DNA from 3 places in the Pantoea sp. X-Soil-YNGN-844 genome. Region 2 is predicted to be linked to each of the others. Evidence: predicted binding sites of a transcription regulator. Region 2 holds the regulator's gene; each other region holds the start of a gene.
The links. The regulator Fur, encoded in region 2, represses iron uptake genes when iron is present. The targets are predictions, from matches to a motif close to ATAATAATGAGAACNACTATCAA.
Positions count from the first base shown of each region.

Region 1: AC6I8C_RS15560 (TonB-dependent receptor domain-containing protein) is a predicted target of Fur. The motif match lies at 1,041-1,063, and genes of this name have one in related genera.
Region 3: AC6I8C_RS02125 (isochorismate synthase) is a predicted target of Fur. The motif match lies at 904-926, and genes of this name have one in related genera.

Region 1 covers NZ_AP036007.1:3,363,220-3,365,396, forward strand. Annotated here, with positions in the region: gene AC6I8C_RS15560 (TonB-dependent receptor domain-containing protein) at 1-912, opposite strand, end outside; gene AC6I8C_RS15565 (Rdx family protein) at 1,151-1,447, shown strand; gene AC6I8C_RS15570 (PadR family transcriptional regulator) at 1,448-1,987, opposite strand; gene AC6I8C_RS15575 (siderophore-interacting protein) at 2,059-2,177, opposite strand, start outside.
Region 2 covers NZ_AP036007.1:1,146,540-1,148,716, reverse strand. Annotated here, with positions in the region: gene fldA (flavodoxin FldA) at 1-420, shown strand, start outside; gene fur (ferric iron uptake transcriptional regulator) at 767-1,210, shown strand; gene AC6I8C_RS05215 (hypothetical protein) at 1,276-1,671, opposite strand; gene glnS (glutamine--tRNA ligase) at 1,908-2,177, opposite strand, start outside.
Region 3 covers NZ_AP036007.1:478,078-480,254, reverse strand. Annotated here, with positions in the region: gene fepB (Fe2+-enterobactin ABC transporter substrate-binding protein) at 1-776, opposite strand, end outside; gene AC6I8C_RS02125 (isochorismate synthase) at 953-2,131, shown strand; gene AC6I8C_RS02120 ((2,3-dihydroxybenzoyl)adenylate synthase) at 2,142-2,177, shown strand, end outside.

The DNA of each region.
Region 1 (2,177 bases), 2.2 Mb from region 2:
GACCGTATTGCCGGATGTGCTCCAGCTGTCGTAATGGCTATGGTGCGTTTTGTGATAATAATCGAAAGTCGCGCTGAGCTTGTGAAGATCATTGGGCTGCCAGATGCCCGAGGTCATAAAGGCATCGGAATGCCAGTTAGCCGGATAGGCATCAACCGTGCCGCTGTTATTGCGGGTCTGTTGTCCGTCGCGACGACTGTAAACAAAGATTCCCCGCAGCGTATCATCGCCTGCTGCTGCCGTAATGCCGTTGTGCCAGCTGCGGCTGGCGGAGTCGTAGTCGCTTTGAAAACCAAAATAGTTGCGTTTACCGGGATTCAGATAGTCATCCGGGGATTTGTTACGGAACGAGACATTGCCGCCAATCGCGTTATTCGGCTGATCCACTGCCGTGGCACCCTTCTCAATGCCGATGTGGCCAAACATATAGGGATCGATGTAATCGCGGCCAATCCCAAAGCTGTCGAGACCGGCACGTCCCACATAGCTGCGGCCGGTGGCCTGAGGTAACGGAATGCCATCCACATCGAGACCCACGCGGTTGCTCTCTAAACCACGAATGTTGTAGCCAGTGTAACCGGCCCGGTCAAAGCCGCTCTTACCGGCTGAGGAACCGCCACTGGTGCCGGTGGCGCTGATCAGCGGTTCATAACGCATGATCGATCCAAAATCAGTGGCGCCACGTTGCTGCAGATCGCTGGCAGAGAGCGTGGTTTTGCTGCCCGCTGTTTGTTTGATCTCCGGTGCAGTCACCGTCATTACCGGTTCAGCACTGCTGCCATAGCGGTCGGAAAGGGTCAGCGTGGCAGGTTCACTGTCCGCAGCATAGGTGCAGGTGGTATTGATAAAGATGGCGAGCAACGCCAGCTCAGACAGACGCGGTTGCGTCAATCTCCGAAAACGTGGTGACATAGGCGCGAATTACCTGATTAATTGTTAGTATTCGCTCACTTGCTTGCTGCAACATAAAAAACGGCTCTGCATAAAAGCCGTAAAAGTCAGAACATCATGCGGGTGTAATCATTATCGCCGCGAATTTAATGCAACTGATAATCATTATCAATGCTATTTACATTAAGACATAAACCACAGCGCACAAATTGTTAACCCGAATGCATCTGCATTTATCAATACGTAAAGGAAGAGAGTTATGGCGCAAAAACCTGTGGTTGTTATTCACTACTGTATGCAATGCAACTGGCTGATGCGGTCAGCGTGGATGGCACAGGAACTGTTGCATACCTTCGCCGAGGATCTGGCAGAGGTCACGCTGAAACCCGGCACCGGCGGTATTTTTGAGATTACGCTGGATGGTCATCTGCTGTGGGAACGTAAGCGGGACGGCGGTTTCCCGGATGCGACTACCCTGAAACAGCGCGTGCGCGACATCTGTTTCCCGGATCGTACCCTGGGTCACATCGATAAGAATAAGAGTGAAATCAGCTGATTAACTGTGGGTGATTTTATCAGCCGCGTCGTGCAGCGCCCTAATCAGCGTCTGCAGCGCGGCTTCTGAAATATCTTCCTGCGCCAGTCGTTGATTCAGAGCCACCTTCAGCCCGTGAATTGCCTGCTCCACAGCAGGAATGCTGCGGTTATTGACCACGATTGCCAGCGTAGAGAGACGCGTAATCAGGCTGGCTACCGTTTCGCGATTATCCGCCAGCTGCGCCTCACCAGCCGCCGTCAGTCGGTAGGCTTTACGCGCTGCCTGCGCATCCACCACCTGAATCGCCTCCATCTCTTCCAGCAGCGTCAGGTTGGGATAGATGATCCCCGGACTGGGCGAATACTCTCCCTTTGACAGCTCCTCAACGGACTTGATCAGCTCATAGCCGTGCGCCGCATTCTGCGCCAGGAAATGGAGCATCAGCAGGCGTATCTCACTCGCTTCCAGCATCTTTTCACGTCGTTTACGTCGTCCGCTGCAGCCGCCTGCGCGCGAAGTCTGTTCGTCAGATGAAGTGGAAGTCGGATGCTGTTTCATGACCTGCCCTGCTGAAAAAAAGGAGAGTGATGGTAGTCCGCCATCTGGCAAAACTCAATTGCCAGCGCAGCTTACTTCTGATGCCAGTAGGCCACCGGCCGCACGAAGTCGCTGTCGAGACCACGCTGCGAGGTAAAGTAGTCAGACAGCGCTTTGACAAACTCACCTTCGCCGGTCAGCCAGATAAAGT
Region 2 (2,177 bases):
AAAAGCACAAAAGAAGATCTGGAAGCGTTTGATATCCTGCTGCTGGGCATTCCGACCTGGTACTACGGTGAAGCGCAGTGCGATTGGGATGACTTTTTCCCGACGCTGGAAGAGATCGATTTCAACGGCAAGCTGGTTGCGCTGTTTGGCTGCGGCGATCAGGAAGATTACGCGGAGTACTTCTGTGATGCGATGGGCACGATCCGTGACATCATTGAGCCGCACGGTGCCGTGATTGTCGGACACTGGCCAACCGAAGGTTACCACTTCGAAGCCTCAAAAGGTCTGGCCGATGATACCCACTTCCTGGGTCTGGCCATTGATGAAGATCGCCAGCCTGAACTGACTAACCAGCGCGTAGAGCAATGGGTTAAGCAGATTTCTGATGAACTGCAGCTAAAAGATATCCTCGAAGCCTGATCCTGCCCGACTCAATGTGAGCGCCAGCTCACATTGAGGCAATGGAAATTCCTATAGAAATAATAGCCACATTTTTTTAACTTTCTCCGTTTAATCTGTAGAATACCCGCATCGATCTTCCGCTTATTTCTCTGGCGGCAAGACTAAGCGATGTACCAACAGACATCTGCCAGAATCCTCCCCGGCCCGGTGACCTTTCCCCCACAGCCCGTGATGATTCAGGCACGCCCTCTGGTTTTCATTTCATCGCTTCAGCTCTATAATGAGACGCAAATGAGAATGAGCGCAGATCGACATTCAAGGCGACAAGCCACAAAAGTGAATATAGTGACAGGACAAAATCCGCATGACTGACAACAACACCGCATTAAAGAAGGCTGGCCTGAAAGTGACGCTGCCCAGACTGAAAATTCTGGAAGTGCTTCAGGAACCTGAGTGCCATCACGTCAGTGCGGAAGATTTGTACAAACGCCTGATCGACATCGGCGAAGAGATTGGCCTGGCTACCGTTTACCGTGTTCTGAACCAGTTTGATGACGCTGGTATCGTGACCCGTCATAACTTTGAAGGCGGCAAATCTGTCTTTGAACTGACGCAGCAGCATCACCACGATCATCTTATCTGCCTGGATTGCGGCAAAGTTATTGAGTTCAGCGATGAGTCGATCGAAACGCGTCAGCGTGAAATCGCCACCCGTCATGGCATCAAGCTGACCAACCACAGCCTCTATCTCTATGGACACTGTACGCTGGGCGATTGCCGGGAAGATGAAACCCTGCACGACCAGTAACGCGACCTGAAATAAAAAAACCGGTGAATTCACCGGTTTTTTTTCGTCTGTCCTGGGCTGTTGTATCAGGCGACCAGCGTCTCCTGCAGATAGCGCCAGCGTGGAATGGAGCTGCTGCAATCCAGTATCGCCAGCGAAATACGGCTCTGATTATTGCCATTCATCATCTGCATTTCGCGATACTGCACGGTGATCTCTTTTTCATGATGAGAGAGGATGACGTGCTCGCAGGTGGCAATGCGCATCCCTTCGCGCTGTCCCTGCAGCTGCCGGAAAAGCGCCTCAACCTCGTTCAGATTGCACTCTTTACCCTTTGGGGTGACCATGCGGAATTCAGGATGAAAATAGGACATCAGCAGCTCAAAACTGTCATCAGATCCGGCAGGCTGGTTAAAAATACGTTCAATGAGCTGATGTAAAACGACCACACTGTTTCTGGCTTCCTGGGCGAGAACTGTCATTTTTTTTCCTTCTGTAACCCGCTTTGCAACCTCTGAGAGCGCATAGCCTACCTGAAAGCGGATAATTCACATCCGGAAATTGATTAATTTTTTTAAACTCAGATTTCTCTCACAATGCGGCATTTAATCGGTTGCGGTTAGGTCAGAATAAACGTCGGCAATGAGTAAAATCGGGGCAACAAAAAAGGGCGATAAATCGCCCTTTTGTCATTTTATGAGGTCAGCCTCAAAAAAATTTATTCGCCGGTTTTCGCCCAGGTATCACGAAGACCGACGGTGCGGTTAAATACCAGCTGTGACGGTTTAGAGTAAACGCTGTCGGCACAGAAATAACCTTCACGTTCGAACTGGAACGGAGTGGTCGGTTCTGCATCACGCAGGCCCGGTTCCACAAAGCCCTGTTTGATCGCCAGTGACTCAGGGTTGATCACCGCCAGGAAGTCCTCTGCCGCGCCCGGATTTGGCACACTGAACAGACGATCATACAGGCGAAACTCTGCTGGCTG
Region 3 (2,177 bases), 670 kb from region 2:
TTCAGGCATTCCGCCAGATTTTCGCCTGACAGCTGAAGAATATCTTTACGCTGTCCCATGCTGTGAGCGGACTGAAGCGTCGACGGTGGCGTTGCCAGCGTGAAGCCCAGCGCCTGCAGTAACTTCCCCTGTGCCGATGCCTCCGTCCAGAGATTCACAGCCCGGCCATCTCCGTTCCATACCATTGCAGAAACCGGCTGCGGAGGCAGGGTCAGCTTTGCCTTCAGCGCCTTTTCACGCGCGTCGAACTCGCTTATCCGCGCAGCAGCATCCGCCTCATGCCCGGTCGCCTCACCCAGCAGTGTCACCAGCTGCTGCCAGCTTTTATCGTCATAGTTAACGACCAGTACCGGCGCAATCGCCGAGAGCTGATCGGCCAGTTTGATCGCTGAATCATTACCGGTGGCGCTGACCACAATCAGGTCTGGCGCTTCCGCAGCGATCGCTTCCGCATTGGGTTCACCAATATAGAGCCGCTTTACGCCACGCTGTTTCGCCACACGCCCCCACTGCCGGAAGAATCCCTGCTCATCAGCCAGCCGGCTGCCGGGTGCGGTTGCGCCACTGGCAATTACCGGTGCATCGATCGCCAGCAGCGATCCGGTCAGGGTGACACTGGTCGAAACAATGCGAGTCGGTGCCTGAGCCAGGGTGACCTGACCTTTTGCCCCGGCGAGGGTTCGTGGCCAGCCGGTCTGTGCAATAGCGGTCACGCTGAACAGAGTGATACTCAGGAAAAACAGCGCTAACGCCGACCTTACTGCCTGTTTAGTCATTTGTTTCCATCCTTTATCTCCCAGGTAATCCGGACGACAACTTGTGCTGATTTAACCAACAAAACCAGCTGGATCACCGCGTATTTATTGACACCTTCGGCTATTCGACGTAGGTTACTGCAACATAATACAAATGATAATCATTATTAGTTATCTTATCATTTATAGGTGAAATTATGGTGGAATCGCTGGCATTTGAACATCCCCTGCTGCAGGATTTTCCGGCACTCTGCCGTGGCTTCCTGTTTACTTCTCCCTGGCGAAGCCTGACGACTCAGGGCTGTTTTACGACACTCACTGCTCCGGTAAACCAGGGCGAGCAGCTGACCGGAGAGTTTCAACAACAACTGCAGCATCATTTTGCCTCGGCCAGAAAACAGGGCATAGCCCATCCCATTCTGGTGGGTGCGATCCCGTTCGATGTGGATCAGCCCGCTGCACTGTTTATCCCTGAGTCGTATCAGACCTTTCAACGAGACGATCTGAAAGCCCACGCCTCATCGGCTGAAAGCGATTTGCCAAAAGTTCGTCGCCGTATGGCGCTGCCGGATCATGACACCTTCACTGATATGGTTGCGCAGGCCGTGGCGGCCACGCAGCGCGGCGATCCGGATAAAGTGGTGCTGTCGCGGCTGATGGAGATCGTGGCGGAACAGCCGGTCGATACGGCCGCCCTGATGCAGCGCATCCTGGCGCAGAACCCTGACAGCTATCACTTTCATCTGCCGCTGCCCGATGGCGGCGCGCTGGTGGGTGCCAGCCCTGAACTGATGATCCGTAAGCAGGGCCGCCAGTTCAACTCCTGTCCGCTGGCCGGTTCAGCGCCGCGCAACAGCGATCCACAGCGTGACCAGGCCTCAGGTGACAGCCTGATGCGGTCAGCCAAAGACCGGCATGAACATAAACTGGTGACGGATGCGATGCGCACAACGCTGCAGCCGCGCAGTCGCCTGCTGTCAGTCCCGGAAATCCCTTCCCTGCTGACCACCCCGACACTGTGGCACCTCGCCACGCAGATTCGGGGCGAAGTGCTGGACGACCGCGAAAATGCGCTGTCACTGGCCTGCCTGCTGCATCCGACACCGGCGCTCAGCGGCTTTCCGCATCAGCGTGCTCAGGCGCTGATTCAGCAGCTTGAACCGTTTGAGCGTCAGCTGTTTGGCGGCATCGTCGGCTGGTGTGACGATCAGGGCAACGGCGAATGGGTCGTCACCATCCGCTGCGGCACGGTGAATGGTCCGCGGGTCCGGCTGTTTGCTGGCGCGGGCATCGTGGCGGACTCACAACCTGAATCCGAGTGGCGCGAAACCGGCGTCAAGCTCGACACCATGCTTCGCGCTTTTGGATTGCACTAAAGGAACCTGTATGACGATTTCTTACAGCCGCTGGCCGGACGATCTG